2 regions of the Rhizobium arsenicireducens genome follow, and region 1 is predicted to be linked to the other one. Evidence: predicted binding sites of a transcription regulator. Region 1 holds the regulator's gene; the other holds the start of a gene.
The links. The regulator PhoB, encoded in region 1, activates phosphate uptake and scavenging genes when phosphate is short. The targets are predictions, from matches to a motif close to TGTCATNNANCTGTCAT.
Positions count from the first base shown of each region.

Region 2: a site for PhoB is predicted at 2,368-2,384, ahead of ACWPVA_RS05340 (UDP-2,3-diacylglucosamine diphosphatase). Genes of this name have one in related genera too.

Region 1 is NZ_CAXHYK020000001.1:2,834,602-2,838,710, forward strand. Features, by position in the region: gene ACWPVA_RS14105 (acetylornithine transaminase) at 1-841, opposite strand, end outside; gene ACWPVA_RS14110 (GcrA family cell cycle regulator) at 1,277-1,813, shown strand; gene phoB (phosphate regulon transcriptional regulator PhoB) at 1,895-2,578, opposite strand; gene phoU (phosphate signaling complex protein PhoU) at 2,610-3,323, opposite strand; gene pstB (phosphate ABC transporter ATP-binding protein PstB) at 3,370-4,109, opposite strand, start outside.
Region 2 is NZ_CAXHYK020000001.1:1,132,342-1,136,450, forward strand. Features, by position in the region: gene ACWPVA_RS05325 (NADP-dependent malic enzyme) at 1-1,150, opposite strand, end outside; gene ACWPVA_RS05330 (lipoprotein) at 1,334-1,519, opposite strand; gene ACWPVA_RS05335 (TetR/AcrR family transcriptional regulator) at 1,771-2,337, shown strand; gene ACWPVA_RS05340 (UDP-2,3-diacylglucosamine diphosphatase) at 2,439-3,287, shown strand; gene ACWPVA_RS05345 (MlaE family lipid ABC transporter permease subunit) at 3,478-4,109, shown strand, end outside.

The DNA.
Region 1 (4,109 bases):
CGAGCGGATTGCCGCCATAGGTCGAGCCATGGGTACCCGCCTTCATGCCACTGGCCGCTTCTTCCGTCGCAAGGCAGGCGCCGAGCGGGAAACCACCGCCGATGCCCTTGGCGACGGCCATGATGTCCGGCGTGATGCCTGCCCATTCGTAAGCGAACAACTTGCCGGTACGGCCGACGCCGCACTGGACCTCGTCAAGGACAAGCAACAGGCCGTTGTCGTCACAGATCTGGCGCAGCGCCCGCAGGAATTCATTGGAAGCGGCGCGCAAGCCGCCCTCGCCCTGCACCGGCTCGATCAGGATCGCGGCCGTTTCCTCGGTGATCGCCGCCTTGACCGCATCCAGGTCGCCGAACGGGACCTGGTCGAAGCCGGGCGCCTTCGGGCCGAAGCCCTCCAGGTATTTCTCCTGGCCGCCGGCCGCAATGGTGGCGATCGTCCGGCCATGGAAGGCGCCTTCGAAGGTGATGATATGGAAGCGCTCGGGATGGCCCTTGACGAACTGATAGCGGCGCGCCGTCTTGATCGCACATTCGAGCGCCTCGGCGCCCGAATTGGTGAAGAAGACCCGATCGGCAAACGTCGCCTCGGTCAGGCGGCGACCGAGCGTCTCCTGGCCAGGAACGTCATAGAGGTTTGACAGGTGCCAGACCTTGCCGGCCTGCGTCGTCAGTGCCTCGATCAGATGCGGATGGGCATGGCCGAGCGAATTGACCGCGACGCCAGCTGCGAAGTCGAGATAGCGTTCGCCACCCTCGGTCAGGAGCCAAACACCCTCTCCTCGCTCGAACCGCAAGGGCGCGCGCATATAGGTCTGATAGAGGGGCGAGGCTTCGACCATGATAAAACACTCCTTCGGGAGGGCTTGACGGGACTACGGATGCTTCTGATTTCGCGGGCGACCGCGGCCCCAAAAAATCAAAAATGCCGCCTTGCGGCGGCGGGGGCACTATCAGCATTTCGGCCTTGCCTGTCAACGAAACAGCGCGCCGCACCTGAATTTTCGACCGCGCAGGCAAGACGATCGAGACTCGACCAAAAGCACGGACGCGACGCGCCAGGGTAGCAAGTTGGGGAAAACTCCAAAATCAATTCGCGATGATTCGCCCAACTCTTGTCACGGAGTCAGCCCGGCACTAGGTTAACAGTCAATAAAGAAACTGCATGCGGCGGAACCAGTCACCGACAGTATCGAGGCGGGTTTGTTTCGGATCATTCCGAAGCAAGGGTGAACGATTCTGCCATCATGCATCGCGAGCGGCGGAGAGATAACGGCATGAACTGGACGGATGAACGCGTCGAGAAACTGAAGCGCCTTTGGGCCGAAGGCTTGAGCGCGAGCCAGATCGCAGCACAACTAGGCGGCGTCAGCCGCAACGCCGTCATCGGCAAGGTTCACCGGTTGAACCTTCCGGGCCGAGCCAAGGCCGGCGGCAATTCCGCGGCGACGCGGGCCGCAAAGCGCCCGGCATCGGAACCGCGCACGCCGAGCTATGCTTCGCGCGTCACGACCCGCACGGTCACCCGCGCCGCTGGCGCCAACATGCTCAAGGAAGAGGTCGAGATCGACGGCGTCGAAGAGATCAAAATCTCCCCGGCCGGCAATGTCATCCTGCCGATCTCGCGCAAACTGGTACTGACTGAACTCACCGAGCGCACCTGCAAATGGCCGATCGGTGACCCGATGAAGGACGATTTCCACTTCTGCGGCTGCGAATCCGCCGACGCCTCGCCCTATTGCAGCTACCACGCCAAAATGGCTTACCAGCCGGTTGGCGAGCGTCGCAAGGCAGCCAATTCGGCAGCGCGCTGAGCGCTGTCTCTCCCCGCATCGAAACGCAAAACGGGCCACAGAGGCCCGTTTTTTGTTTGACTGCCAGAAACGGCCCAGCCGTCAGGCTTCCATCGAATAACCGGCGCCGCGGACCGTACGAATGACGTCCTGCGAATTGGCAAAATTGAGCGCTTTGCGCAGGCGCCCTACGTGTACGTCGACGGTGCGCTCATCGACATAGATGTCGTGCCCCCAAACCCCGTCCAGCAATTGCGAACGCGAGAAGACGCGGCCGGGCGATGCCATCAGGAACTCCAGCAAGCGGAATTCTGTTGGACCGAGTCGCACTTCCCGGCTCTTGCGGTGGACGCGATGCGTTTCGCGGTCGAGTTCGATGTCGCCGCAACGGAGCACGCTGGACAAGACTTCCGGACGGGCGCGCCGCAGCATGGCCCTGACGCGCGCCATCAGTTCCGGTGTCGAAAACGGCTTGACGACATAGTCGTCCGCCCCGGTCGCAAGTCCGCGGACACGCTCGCTCTCTTCGCCACGCGCCGTCAGCATGATGATGGGCAGGCGCTCGGTTTCAGGACGCATGCGCAGACGACGGCAGAGCTCAATTCCGGATACGCCCGGCAGCATCCAGTCGAGGATCAGGAGGTCGGGGACCCGCTCCTGCAGGCGAAGTTCCGCTTCGTCACCCCGTAATATCGTTTCGACCTCGTAGCCCTCCGCCTCGAGATTATAGCGCAGGAGTACGCTCAGGGCTTCCTCGTCCTCGACGACAGCGATCTTTGGCAGCATCGGTATCGATAACCTTTCGAATGCGGTCGGATTACTCGGTGATGGCGCCGACGGAAGAGGTCAAGTCATCCTTCGGGCGCTCGCCTTCGGGCTGGGCACCCGTGGCCATGTAATAGATCGTCTCGGCGATGTTGGTCGCATGGTCGCCGATGCGCTCGATGTTCTTGGCGCAGAAGAGAAGATGGGTGCAACTGGTGATGTTGCGCGGATCTTCCATCATGTAGGTCAGCAGCTCGCGGAACAGCGAGGTGTACATGGCGTCGATTTCCTCGTCCCGGTCGCGGATGGATTTCGCCTTTTCTGCCGACCGGGTGTTGTAGACGTCGAGCACTTCCTTGAGCTGGATAAGGGCCAGTTCGCTCAAGTGCTCGAGACCGCGGGCCAGCTTTCGCGGCACGCCGGTCGTCTGAATGGCCATGACGCGCTTGGCATTGCTCTTGCCGAGGTCGCCGACCCGTTCCAGGTCGTTGGCGATGCGCAGCGCGCCGATGATCTCGCGAAGGTCAGCTGCGACCGGCTGGCGGCGCGCGATGGTGACGATCGCCTTGTCGCCGATCTCCAGCTCGGCGGCATCCATCAGCACGTCGTCGGAAATGACCTTCTGTGCCAGCGCCGCGTCGGAGTTGACCAGCGCACGCACGCTGTCGGCCACCATCTGTTCGGCAAGGCCGCCCATCTCGGTGATGCGGCGCATCAGGTATTTCAGTTCTTCGTCATAGGCCGTGTAGATATGCGATGGCGACATGTTCGTTGTCCTTGAATTTGGTATCCGCCCGGAAGGAAGCGCCGGCTCAGCCGAAACGGCCCATGATGTAGTCCTGGGTACGCTGATCGTCCGGATTGGTGAACATCTTGTCCGTGTCGTTTTCCTCGACCAGCAGGCCAAGGTGGAACATTGCGGTGCGCTGCGACACGCGGGCGGCCTGCTGCATCGAGTGGGTAACGATGACGATGGTAAAGTTGGCGCGCAGTTCGTGGATCAACTCCTCGACCTTGGCGGTCGCGATCGGGTCGAGCGCCGAGCAGGGTTCGTCCATCAGGATCACTTCCGGGCTGACGGCAATCGCGCGGGCAATGCACAGACGCTGCTGCTGGCCACCGGAGAGGCCGGTGCCGGACTCCTGCAAGCGGTCCTTGACCTCGTTCCACAGACCCGCCTTCTGCAGGCTGGTCTCGACGATCTGGTCCATGTCGGCCTTGTTGCGGGCCAGACCATGAATGCGTGGGCCGTAGGCAATGTTTTCGTAGATCGACTTCGGGAACGGGTTCGGCTTCTGGAAGACCATGCCGACACGGGCACGCAGCTCGACCACGTCGATCGAAGGATCGTAGATATCCTGATCATCAAGTGTGATGCTGCCGGTCATCCGGCATCCGTCGATTGTATCATTCATGCGGTTGAGCGTCCGCAGGAATGTCGACTTGCCACAACCGGAGGGACCGATCAGCGCCGTCACGGTGTTGAGCCTGATACCCAAATTCACGTCGAAAAGGGCACGCTTTTCGCTGTAATAAACTGAAACGTCTTTTC
Region 2 (4,109 bases), 1.7 Mb from region 1:
AGGTCGGGGACTCGCCGGAATAGGCGCGGGCGGCGACTTCGGAAATCTCTTCGCGGGCAAGGGCTGCGATGGCGCGCACGGCCGCCATCTTCATCTCCTCGTTGATCGTGGTTGCGCCGCAGTCGAGCGCGCCCCGGAAGATGTAGGGGAAGCAGAGGACATTGTTGACCTGATTCGGGAAGTCGGAACGTCCGGTGCAGATCATTGCGTCGGGACGCGCTGCACGGGCGAGGTCCGGCATGATCTCCGGCGTCGGGTTGGCAAGTGCCATGATCAGCGGCTTTTCAGCCATTCTCGCCAACAATTCGGGCTTCAGGACGCCAGCGGCCGAGAGCCCGAGGAAGACGTCTGCGCCATCGATCGAGTCGGCCAACGTGCGCTTGTCGCTCTCTTGCGCATAGACGGATTTCCAGCGGTCCATCAGCACTTCCCGGCCGACATAGACCAGGCCCTCGATGTCGTGCACCCAGATGTTCTCGCGCCGCGCGCCGAGGATGACCAGAAGATTGAGGCAGGCGAGCGCCGCCGCGCCGCCGCCGGAGGCGACGATCTTGACGTCCTCGATGTTCTTGCCGGCCAGTTCCAGCCCGTTGAGAATCGCGGCGGCGACGATGATTGCTGTGCCGTGCTGATCGTCATGGAAGACCGGGATATTCATCCTGTCGCGCAATTGCTGCTCGACCTCGAAGCATTCCGGCGCCTTGATGTCCTCGAGATTGATGCCGCCGAAGGTGGGTTCAAGGGCGGAAATGGTCGAAACCATCGAGTTGACCGTCATGGCGTCGATTTCGATGTCGAAGACGTCAATGCCGGCAAACTTCTTGAATAGAACCGCCTTGCCTTCCATCACCGGCTTGGAGGCGAGCGGGCCGATATTGCCGAGGCCGAGGACGGCTGTGCCGTTGGAAATGACGGCGACCAGATTGGCGCGTGCGGTGTAGTCGGCCGCAGTGTCTGGTTCATCCCGTATGGCCAGACAAGGGGCAGCGACGCCGGGCGAATAGGCAAGCGCGAGGTCGCGCTGGTTTCCCAGCGGCTTGGTCGCCTGGATCTCCATTTTCCCCGGTCGCGGATAGCGATGGTAGAAAAGTGCCTGTTCGTCGAGGTCGGCCGTGGCGGCTGCCGGCTTGGTCTGGTCGTTGGTGTCCATGTTTATCGTATCCGGTTCGTTCACTGCTGTGCATTCCTGCATACACCAAATGAACCGGACTGGGAGTACCCGGTCACTGCGCGCACCGATTTTGTCGGGTGCAATGCCTGCCGACAGATGGAAAAGGCCCGGCGGGGGAGCGCCGGGCCTGCCTTCAGTCGCGCCTCAATAGCATTGGTGCGCTCAGATGGAGGGCGACACGATCGATGGTTGAGTCGTGCCACGGTAGCCGTATTTCGACTTGGCGCACTCCTCGGGGGAAAGGCGGGCATATGCACAAGCAGCCTGCTTCTCATTGGCCGGGCGGGTTGTCTGCGAGCAGCCCGCGAGAGCGGCGGTTACAAGCAAGGCGACGAGAATCTTTTCCACGATCTGTACTCCTGGGTGGATGGCTCGATGCTGTCGAATGCATTGCATCGGCCGCTTGGGAAGTGAACGAATATGATCTATATTGAACACATATGTTCAAATGTCAACAACGTCGTTATATGATGCAACGGGATGATCAATGGTCGGCCGCAGGCCTTGGCTTAGGGCCGCTTGATGGGCTACGAAGAATGGATTCATGAGGGAGTGCGACCGTGAAGTCTGTCGTCCAATGCCGCATCCATGAGGCAGCGATGCGCCTGTTCGCCCGATTGGGCGTGTGCCGGGTGAACGTCAGCGATCTTGCCGAGGAGGCGGGCGTCGCACGCGGTACGATCTACAACGCCATTCCCAACCCGGACCGCCTGTTTGAGGAGGTCGCCGGCGATCTCGCGGGTGAGATGCAGGAACGTGTGCGAGCAAGTATCGACGGCCTTGCCGATCCGGCATGTCGCCTTGCCTGCGGCATCCGGCTTTTCATTCGGCGGGCCCACGAAGAGCCGCAGTGGGGCCGTTTCATCGTGCATTTTGGCTTCAGCAACAAGTCGCTGCGTGGATTGTTGACCGCCTCGCTGGCGGATGAAATGGCAAAGGCGATCGAAAACGGTCGCTACGCAATTGCCCCGGATCAGGTCACGGCGATGGTCGCCGCGATCGGAGGCGCAACCCTGTCAGGGATGATGCTGGTTCAGGAAGGCTACAAGAGCTGGCGCGACGCCGGCAGCGAGGTGGCGGAACTCATGCTCGTGGCGCTTGGGATCGAGCGCACGGAGGCGGCGGAGATTGCCCGGTGTGAACTGCCGCAGCTGGGGCCGGCCTGACGGCACGCTGTCAGGCGCGGATTTGCGGGCTGTCATGTTCCTGAAATACGAGTCTGATTTGAAAAAAGGGCAAAGGCTCGTCAAGCGAGAGGCCCAAGACCGTGAATACAGATTCGGAAATTCGTCACTTCAGAACCCTGTTCATTTCCGACGTGCATCTCGGTTCCAAGGCGGCCAAGGCAGACTTCCTGCTGGATTTCCTGCGAACCCACGAGGCCGAGACGATCTTTCTCGTCGGCGATATCGTCGACGGCTGGCGGTTGAAGCGAAGCTGGTACTGGCCGCAGGATTGCAACGATGTCGTCCAGAAGCTCTTGCGCAAGGCGCGCAAGGGCACCCGCATCGTCTACATCCCGGGCAATCACGACGAATTCCTGCGGGGCTTTCCCGGCACGCATTTCGGTGGCATCGAGGTGGCCGAGCGGATGATCCACGAGACGGCCGATGGCAAGAGATACCTGGTGCTGCATGGTGATGAATTCGACGTTGTGGTGCGCAACGCTCGCCTCGTCGCCTATCTCGGCGACTGGGCCTATGATATGGCGATCAACATCAATATCCTGCTTGCCGCCATCCGCCGCCGTCTCGGAATGCCCTACTGGTCCTTTTCGGCCTGGGCCAAGTTGCAGGTCAAGCAGGCGGTCAATTTCATCGGTGAATTCCAGAGGGTTGTCGCCGAGGAGGCCCGGCGCAATGACGTTCACGGCGTGATTTGCGGGCATATTCATCACGCGGTGATGGAGGACATCGACGGCATTCACTACGTTAACACCGGCGACTGGGTTGAGAGCTGTACCGCGATCGCCGAGCATCCCGACGGACGGTTGGAGCTGATTTCCTGGGGCCACCGCATCGGCGCGTCTGCGAGTACGATCGCTCCTCTTGCCCTGCCGCGTCCGGTGGCGCTTGGCGCAGCGACGGCCAAGGAAAAGGATGCTCAGGCGGCCTGACCTATCCTGCGCGCAGCGCTGTTGTAAGTTCTACGTGGAAGCTGTGGCTTCGGGGTGACTGGTCCCGATAAACGCTTTCTTAAGGATTTCATTGCCGGCCCGTGTGGCTATACTGCGCCTTCAAGTGATTTGCGCCGCTGCCCGGTCTGGGGCGGCTCACGTTGCGCAGGCCGGGGAAGTTGTCAGAACATTGAAGTCCGTACACCCAGAAAGCGCCGCGATTAACATCGACGAACTGTCGAGCGAGAGGCACTGCCTGCGCCTGTCCGGCGCGTGGCGCAACAACAGCCTTGGTGTGCTGCTGCAGAATAATGGCCGACTGGTTCCGGCGGATGCAAGCAAGTCGTTCGAGATCGATCTGAGTGGCGTATCGGACATGGACATGGCGGGTGCCTGGCTCCTGCGCCGCTTTGTTGCAGCTCGCAAGAAGGAAGGCACCGAGGTCACGCTGACTGGCGGAACGCCTGCGATGCGGGAACTGCTGCGCGTTCTTCCCGAGGACGTCAAGCGTCCACCCCCGCCGCCGGCCAAGGGGCCGCTGTTCCAGCGGATGTTTGCGCCAGCAGGCAAGGTCATTGTCGATCTCTGGCTCGATGTCGTGGCGATGATGTTCGTCCTTGGGTCTGCGGTGCACGGAGCCCAGACCAAGCTCGGACGCGCCAGTGGCATCTCGCCGGCATCGGTCGTCAACCAGATGGACCATATGGGTGTCCGGGCGGTGCCGATCGTTGCCTTGATGTCCTTCCTCATTGGCGCGATCATCGCCCAGCAGGGCGCCTTCCAGCTTCGCTATTTCGGCGCGGAGATCTTCGTCGTCGACCT